2 regions of the Chromobacterium violaceum ATCC 12472 genome follow, and region 2 is predicted to be linked to the other one. Evidence: predicted binding sites of a transcription regulator. Region 2 holds the regulator's gene; the other holds the start of a gene.

Region 1 (4,413 bases), 1.4 Mb from region 2:
GCTGAGCTTCAGCCAGCCGCGCGAACTGGTGATCTCGCTGCAGCTGGTGCCCTTCGACTCCACGCGCAAGCTGCTGCTGACCCGCGACATCACCCAGCTGGAGCGGGTGCAGACCGTGCACCGCGACTTCGTCGCCAACGTGTCGCACGAATTGCGCACGCCGCTGACCGTGGTCGGCGGCTTTCTGGAGACGCTGTCGGACATGCCCGAGGTGGACGAGCGCACGCTGCGCCAGTTCCTGCCGATGATGATGGAGCAGTCGCGGCGGATGCAGAGCCTGGTCGAGGATCTGTTGACGCTGTCGCGGCTGGAGAACAGCCCCAAGGCGGTCAATTCCGAGTTGGTGGACATGCGGGTGATGCTGGACACGCTGATGGTGGAGGCCGAGGGCCTGTCCCAGGGCCGGCACCAGGTCAAGCTGGCGCGCTGCTGCGACGCCGGGCTGTGGGGCAGCGGCCAGGAGCTGCACTCCGCGTTCGGCAACCTGGTGTCCAACGCGGTGCGCTATACGCCGGAGGGCGGCAGCATCACGCTGTCCTGGCAGGAGGAGGGCGAGCAGCTGCGCTTCTCCGTCGCCGACACCGGCATCGGCATTCCGCGCGAGCACATTCCTCGGCTGACCGAACGCTTCTACCGCGTCGACCGCGGCCGCTCCCGCGGCAGCGGCGGCACCGGGCTGGGACTGGCCATCGTCAAGCACGTGCTGGCGCGCCACCATGCCAGGCTGGAAATCAAGAGCGAGCCGGACAAGGGCAGCACCTTCAGCGTGGTGTTCCCGCGCGAGCGCCGCAACGACAGCCAGGCCGCCTGAGCCAGCGCAAAGCGCCGCGTCTATCCCCTTGGCGCGGCGGCCCCGTCGGGGTAGGATGGATTCTTTACTTCAAGCAATATCCGGACGCCTCACCATGAACCGTTTGCAAGCCATCCGTCCCTTCGGCCAGCGCATCTGGCTGGACAACCTGTCCCGTGAACTGATCGCCTCCGGCGAGCTGGCCCGCCTGCTGGCCGACGACGGCATTGCCGGCGTGACCTCCAATCCGGCCATCTTCTATAAGGCGATCAGCTCCGACGCCAGCTACCAGGGCGAATTGGCCGTGCTGAAGCAAGACGCTTCGCTGTCCGCCGAGGCGCGTTACGAGAAGCTGGTGGTGGCGGACATCCAGGCCGCCTGCGACCTGTTGCTGCCGCAGTACGAAGCCAGCCAGGGCAACGACGGCTACGTCAGCCTGGAGGTGTCGCCGGAACTGTCGCGCGACGAGGCCGGCACCCTGGCCGCCGCCCGCCGGCTGTGGGCCGAGATCGGCCGCGCCAACGCGATGATCAAGATCCCCGCCACCGCCGAAGGCATCCGCGCCTTCCAGGCGCTGACCCGCGAAGGCGTCAACGTCAACATCACGCTGCTGTTCTCGCTGCCGCAAGTGGAGGCGGTGTGGGATGCCTACATTGCCGGCCTGTCCGCGCGCCTGGCCGACGGCCAGCCGGTGGCCGGCGTCAAGGCGGTGGCCAGCTTCTTCCTGTCGCGAGTAGACAGCCTGCTGGATCCGCAAGTGGCCGAGCCGCACCAGGGCAAGGTGGCGATCGCGCTGTCCAAAGCCGCTTACGCGCGCTATCAGGAGCGCTTCCATGGCGAGGCGTTCGCCAAGCTGCGCGCCGCCGGCGCCCGTCCGCAGTTCCTGCTGTGGGCGTCCACCGGCACCAAGAACCCGGCTTACCGCGACGTGCTGTACGTGGAGAGCCTGATCGGCGACGAAACCGTCAACACCGTGCCGGACGCGACCATGGCCGCCTTCCGCGATCATGGCGAGGCCGCGCTGACGCTGCCTGTGGACATGGACGCGGCCCAGGCGCTGCTGGCCGAAGTGGAGGCCACCGGCATCGACCTGGCCGCCGCCGGCGAGAAACTGCAGCAGGACGGCCTGAAACTGTTCGAAGACGCTTTCGCCCAGCTGTTGAAGCTGACCGCCTGAGCGCGGCCGGCTCTGGGACATGGCGACGGGTTGCCGGCGGAAGCGGGCAACCCGTTTTGCTTGCCGGGCGGGGCTCAGGCGTCCTGGCGGCGCCGGGCCATGTTGGCGCCTGCCTGGCGCAGCTCTTCCGGGCTCAGCGCGCTGGCGGCGGTGGGGAACAGCCAGGCCTCTTCGGCGGCCGCGTGCTCGCGGTACTGGCGGGCGAACTCCTGCAGCTCGTTGCGGCTGATCTGCTTGATGCGGCCGTCGCGCAGCGCGACCAGATCGTCGCGGATGGCGTTCCAGCAGGAGTGCAGGTAGCCATGTTCGGCCGACAGCTGCTCCAGCCGGGAAGAGGCGGTGGGGACGCGTTCATCGATCAGCGGGAACAGTTCCTCTTCCTCATCCGTATGATGGGCGGGGCCGGCGACGTCGAAGTAGCGCACTACGTCGTCTATGGTATTGCGCGCCGCCTCGTCGACGCCGTGCTCCTCGATGTAGGGGGGCAGCTTGTCCAGCTGATCGCAAAAGCGGCGGATCTTGTCGTGACAGGCCTGCAGCATTTCCAGCGGTTGTTCGAAGCTGGGCGCGGCGCCGGCTTTGCCCAGGGTGTCGAGTGTGAGCATGAAGATGGTCTCCTGCGTGGGTTCTGGCATGATTGTGTCGCCATGCCAGGGCCGTGGACATGATGCGCCTCAAGCGGACAGCGGCGCTTCCGCCTGCGCGACGCGCGGCGCAAGTTCTTGATACCGCTTTGCGCGATGGAACACAAGCCGGAATTGTACGAGATGATCCGACCGGAAGATGACGGGGAGATGAAATGGAAGTGCCGTTTGAAGTGAGGGAGCTGGCGCGGGACGACGCCGCGCTGACGCGGCGGGCCCTGCGGCTGCAGCTGGACGCGCACCGGCTGGAGGTGGAGTGGCTGAATTATCCGAAGCTGCCGGTGATGTGGCCTGATCTTGCGGCGTTGCGTTCTTGTCGGGACCGGATACTGGCCGCCTTCGAAAGGGATGAGCTGCGCGGCCTGCTGGTGACCTCCCGCCGTTCCGACGGCGGCATGCACATCGAACGCACGGTGGTGGATCCGGCGCATCTGCAGCAGGGCTGGGGCTACCGCTTGCTGAACCGCGCGCTGCAGGGCGAGGACAGCGTCAGCGTGGACACCGCCGAGGTCAACCGGGCGGCGATCGCGCTGTACCACAAGGCCGGCTTCGTGCTGGAGCAGCGCTGGAACACCACCGACGGCCTGGCCTTGTGGCGGCTGGTTTATCGTCCGGCCGCGCCGCCGGCTTTGACCCTTGGCGCCGACGGCTGGGTGCAGGGCGCGCGGCAGCTGCCGTCGCCCAACTGCGACGAGCGCAGCCCAGGCTGCGCGCCGGAGCTGCTGGTGATCCATAACATCAGCCTGCCGCCTTACCGTTACGGCGGCGCGGGCGTAGAGCAGCTGTTTTCCAACCAGCTGGACCCCGATGAGCACCCCTATTACAAGGGGATACAGCAATTGCGGGTGTCGTCGCACTTCTTCATCCGCCGCGATGGCCAGTTGCTGCAGTTCGTGCCGGTGGGCAAACGCGCCTGGCACGCCGGGGTGTCCAACTGGCGGGGGCGCGAGAAGTGCAATGATTTTTCCATCGGCGTGGAGATGGAGGGCTGCGACTTCGAGCCGTTTAGCGAGGCGCAGTACCGGACGCTGGCGGCATTGTCGCGCGAACTGCGCCGCGCGCTGCCCTTGTCCGCGATCGCCGGCCACGAGCACATCGCGCCGGGGCGCAAGACCGATCCCGGTCCCTGGTTCGACTGGCGGCGCGCCCAGGCCGACAGCGGCCTGGGCTTCTGAGCGGCTATTTCAGCTTCAGGTAGGGGCGGGGATGATCGCCGAAGGACAGTTCTTCGCCCGGCAGCGCGAACAGCGCGTAGCTGAAGCCCAGGTAGAACGCCGCCTCGTCGCTGAGCCGCGAGATCGCGTCCAGATTGCCCAGCAGTTCGCGGAACGGCAGGTCGACCCGGGTTTCGCCGCCGGCGACGAAACCGACGCTGCGGTCGAACACCACGTGCTGCGGCCGGAAATCGCCGCAGACGGCGACATCCGAGAAATCGTACTGCGCCAGCAGGGCGGGGCGCCTGCGCGCCACCTTGCCGGCCACCACCCCGGCCAGCAGGATCTCGTCCCGCGGCAGGCCCTGCAGGCATTGCAAGCGGATTACCCGGTCCAGCGGGACGAGATAAGTCTTGGCGGTGTTGACCAGCCGTATCGTGATCGCGTCGGCGTCGATGTCTTCGATGGTGAGGGCGCTCACAATACACCCAGGATCAGCGAAGCCTTGGCTTCCAGTTCGCTCTGCTCCAACTGCGGGCTGGAGCGCGCGCTCAGCGTGCTGCCCACCCGGGTGGTCGCCATGCCGTCCGCCAGCAGCGCGGTGCGGATCATGGTGCCCAGCTCCACCTCGTTGGCGCACAGGTAGCC
Region 2 (4,413 bases):
GGCGATGGCGTTGGCCTCGCCCAGATGGCTGATCAGCGTGGTCAGCTTGGCGGTGGCGGCGTCCATCAGGTAATAAGTGTCGATGTCCGGATCCAGCGTCAGGTTGGAATTGTCGCTGATGACGCCGATCAGATTATTCAGCTTGTCGCTGAGATTGCCGTAGGCAGCGATCCATTGCGTAGGCTGGGCGGATTGCGTGGCCTTCAGCTTGTCCCAGGCGGCAGAGGCGTCCTTCCAGGCGGCGTCGCTGGCCAGCTCGGCGCCTAGCCGGCCGTTGGCGTCCTGCAGCGCCTGCCACTTGCCTTGCAGCTGCTGCATGGCCGAGGGCAGCTCGTTCCGGGCCTGGGCGTTGCCCAGCGCGGCGCGCACCGCCACTTCCTGGCCTTGCTGCGCCTGGGCCAGCATCGCGGTCAGCGGCCGCATGTAGGCGACGCCCACTTTTTCCTTGGCGGTGGATTCGATATTGTCCTGGTTGCTGCGGTACAGACCGTAGACCAGGTACAGCAGCGCCGCGGCGAACAGCACGCCGATCACGGCGAAGCGCTGCGGATAGCTCAGGCGCTGCATCAGCCTGACGATGGGCGTGGACATGGGCGGCTCCTTGCAAAAGCGGGCTGCCGCGCCTGGTTCTGCCCGGCACGCTTGCATACCCTTTGTATAAGTGATTTTGCTTACCACGCAGGGAAAAATAAGCGCTACCCGCCTTAGGAACAGTTCCGCCGGGAACGGCGGGGCCGGAGAAACCCCGCCGGGAAGAGGCTCAGATAGTTCTGGAGTAGCGGGCTTGGGTCTCGCGCTCGCGCAGGTGGCGGTCGAAGATCATCGCGATGTTGCGGATCAGGAAGCGGCCCTTGGGCTCCACCATCAGGAAGTCGCCGTCGAAGGACAACAGTCCCTGCTGCTGGAATTCGCGTATCTGTGGCATTTCCGCCGCAAAATACTGGGCGAAGTTGATGCCGTGGACCTCCTCGATGGCCTCCACCGACAGCGCGAAGCGGCACATCAGGCTCTGGATGATGGTCCGGCGCAGCACGTCGTCGCTGTCCAGCGTCAAGCCGCGCACCACCGGCAGCCGGCCCTGGTCCAGCGCCGCGTAGTAGCCCTCCAGCGTTTTGTCGTTCTGGCTGTAACAGGATCCCACCTTGCCGATGGACGAGACGCCGAAGGCCAGCATGTCGCAGTCGGCATGCGTGGAATAGCCCTGGAAGTTGCGTTGCAGCCGGCCCTGGCGCAGCGCGACGGCCAGTTCGTCGTCGGGCTTGGCGAAATGGTCCATGCCGATGAACACGTAGCCGGCGTCGGTCAGCGTCTTCACCGCGTCCTGCAGGATGTCCAGCTTGAGCGCGGCGCTGGGCAGCTCGGCCTCGTTGATGCGGCGCTGCGGCTTGAACACGCTGGGCAGATGGGCGTAGTTGTACAGCGACAGCCGGTCGGGATCCAGCGCCAGCGCCTTCTGCAGCGTGTCGCGCATGGTCTCGCGGCTTTGCAGCGGCAGACCGTAGATCAGGTCCAGGCTGACCGACTTGAAGCCGCCTTCGCGGGCGGCGTCGATCACCGCGCGGGTCTCCTCCACGGTCTGCACCCGGTTCACCGCCTGCTGCACCGCCGGATCGAAATCCTGTATGCCCACACTGACGCGATTGAAACCATAATCTGCCAGTTTCAGCATGGTTTCGCGTTTTACCTTGCGCGGATCTATCTCTATGGAATATTCTCCGTCGCTCATGAATTCGAAATGGGTTCCCAGGATGCCCATCAGCCGCTCAAGCTGGGCATCGGACAGAAAGGTGGGGGTGCCGCCGCCGAAGTGCAGCTGTATCACTTTTTCCCGGAAACCCAGCTCCGCGGACACCAGACTGATTTCCTTCTCCAGATAATCCAAATACAGGTCGGCCTTGCTGCTGTCCTTGGTGATGATCTTGTTGCAGGCGCAGTAATAGCAGATGGTGTTGCAAAATGGTATATGAGCGTATAATGATAGAGGCTTGCGGTTGGCGCCGATCTGACGCTGGCGCAATTTGTCCAGATAGTCTTGCGTCGAGAAATTTGACGTAAAACGATCTGCCGTCGGGTAGGATGTGTATCTAGGCCCCGCGCCATCCAGCCTTTCGATCAACTCGCGATCGAAGACGAAATGGGCGGGAGAGAAGGGGTGGGTAGTTTTCATGTCGTATTCGGATGGTAAAACTTCTGGAGGACTGGTAAATTTGCGAAAAACTTGTGAATTCCGCCTTGATAAGGGTCAAGCTTCGCCGGCTTGTAGCAAACACAGCATGTCTGAACAAAACCACACCTCCCTGCATACGCTGAAAATCTCCTGCTCCAGCTGCAGTCTGCGCGAGCTGTGCCTGCCCGTCGGCCTGAACCGCGAGGAAATGGGCCAGCTGGACGCGGTCATCCGCCAGAGCCGCCGCCTGAAGCGCGGCGAATACCTGTTCCGTAGCGGCGAGTCCTTCAAGTCGCTGTACGCGATCCGCACCGGCTTCTTCAAAACCTGTGTCGCCAGCCAGGACGGCCGCGAGCAGGTGACAGGCTTCCTGATGTCGGGCGAGCTGATGGGCCTGGACGGCATTTCGTCCAGCAACCACAGCTGCGACGCGGTGGCGCTGGAGGACAGCGAGGTATGCGAGCTGCCGTTCACCCGCATGGAGTCGCTGTGCCGCGACATCCCCAGCCTGCAGCACCATTTCTACCGGCTGATGAGCCGCGAGATCGTGCGCGACCAGAACGTGATGCTGCTGCTGGGCAATATGAAGGCGGAGGAGCGCATCGCCGCCTTCCTGCTGAACCTGTCGCAGCGCTTGTCCACCCGCGGCTTCGCCGCCAACGACTTCATCCTGCGCATGAGCCGCGAGGAGATCGGCAGCTTCCTGGGCCTGAAACTGGAAACGGTCAGCCGCACGCTGTCCAAGTTCCAGCAGCAAGGCTGGATCACCGTTGATCACAAGCACATCCAGCTGGTGCAGCTGGCCGAGCTGAAGAACCTGATCTCGGGCTGCATGCACGCCGACGGCCACTGAGCCGGCGGAAGGTCTTTGCGACAAAGGCAGGCGCGCAGCCTGCCTTTTTTCATGCCTGCGCGATCTTGAGCCGCAGCGCGGCCAGGCGCTCGGCGTCCGGCCAGCCGGGCGGCGAGACGAAGCCGCGCGCCGCTTCCCGCCAGCGGCCGTGTCCGGCCGGCTGCAGTTCGGCCAGCATCTGCGGCGCGTCGACTCCCCGCAGCCGCGCGCGCAGCGAGGCTTCGTCCTCCGTGTCGGCTGCCGTCCGCAGCGCGGGCGCGAGCCAGGACAGCCTGGGCAGCCAGGCCCAGCGGGAATTTTCATACAGCCGGGGCCAGTCGGTGTCGAGCGGGGCGAGCCAGCCGCGCAGCTGGCCGCAATCGAGCGGCGCCGGCGGACAACGGCCTGGCGGATAGAAGAACCAGCCGCAGATCCGGGCGCCTGTCCGGCAGTCATGAAAGCCGTCTGGCAGCAGGGGAAGCGCGTCGGGATGGCGGGACAGTTGCAGCTGTGTGGTTATTTTGGTCGCTTTCAAGCGCCAGGCATCGTTGAGGCCGGGACCGAGCAGATCGTCGGCGGTCTCGCCCAGGGAAAGGTAAAGCTTGCATGCCGTTTCCAGGTGCCAGGGCTCGCCATCCACGCGCAGCAGATAGTCGAACTCCCCCACCGTGCGGCGCTCGCTGTTTATGACTTTGAGATTTTCCGCGATCAGATCAATGTGCGGCGCATGGCGGAACCAGAAGGAAAAAAGCCGTTCGGCATATTTGCCCAGTCGTTTGCCCGGGGCGGCGGCCAGCCAGGCTTCCAGCGCGGCCGGCGCGCGGTCCAGCCTGGCCAGCAGCGCTTCTCCGCGGAGGCCCAGCAGCCGCTGCGGCGGCAGATCGGCGCCGCAGCGCCAGGGGGAGGGGGAGGTCAGCAGGAAGGCGAGGTCGCGCACCGCGGGGTGCGCGTAGGGCAGGGTGAGGCCGGGCTCAGTCGGCATCTCCGGAGCGGCCAGAAGCGGTGCGCTGCACCTGTTTGTAGAAACCGCGCAGGATGTCGATCTCCTCGCGCAGCATGCCGGCGCGGTGGAACATGGTGCGCATCCGGCGCATCAGCCGCTCGCTGTTGCGGCGCTGGAAGTAGCCGATCTCGTCCATCGCCTGCTCCAGGTGGCCGCACATGCCGTCCACCTCGCTTTGCGTCGCCGCCTCGCCCTCGGCGCGCAGGTATTCCACGTCCACGCCGGTGTGGCTGAATAGCTCGTAGGTCATCACCTGGACCGCCATCGCCAGGTTAAGCGAGAAGTAATCGGGGTTGCCGGGGATGGTCACCAGACGGTTGCATTGCTCCACCTCCTCGATCGACAGGCCGAAGGTTTCGTTGCCGAACACCAGGGCCACCTGTTCGCCGTCGCGGGCGCGGGCGATCAGCT

The links. Region 2 encodes FNR, which switches genes on or off when oxygen is low (the NO sensors DNR and NnrR bind a similar motif). Its sites were predicted from a motif close to TTGATNNNNATCAA; they were not measured.
Region 1: a site for FNR is predicted at 2,632-2,645, ahead of CV_RS02770 (hemerythrin domain-containing protein). Genes of this name have one in related genera too.

What each region holds. Positions count from the first base shown of each region.
Region 1 is NC_005085.1:603,806-608,218, forward strand. It holds gene phoR (phosphate regulon sensor histidine kinase PhoR) at 1-811, shown strand, start outside; gene tal (transaldolase) at 906-1,967, shown strand; gene CV_RS02770 (hemerythrin domain-containing protein) at 2,042-2,572, opposite strand; partial or broken gene CV_RS24015 (GNAT family N-acetyltransferase) at 2,896-3,186, shown strand; gene ampD (1,6-anhydro-N-acetylmuramyl-L-alanine amidase AmpD) at 3,241-3,786, shown strand; gene CV_RS02780 (hypothetical protein) at 3,791-4,246, opposite strand; gene CV_RS02785 (chorismate-binding protein) at 4,243-4,413, opposite strand, start outside.
Region 2 is NC_005085.1:3,942,815-3,947,227, reverse strand. It holds gene CV_RS18055 (methyl-accepting chemotaxis protein) at 1-591, opposite strand, end outside; gene hemN (oxygen-independent coproporphyrinogen III oxidase) at 761-2,167, opposite strand; gene fnr (fumarate/nitrate reduction transcriptional regulator Fnr) at 2,274-3,020, shown strand; gene CV_RS22350 (DUF1853 family protein) at 3,070-3,981, opposite strand; gene CV_RS18035 (RNA methyltransferase) at 3,971-4,413, opposite strand, start outside.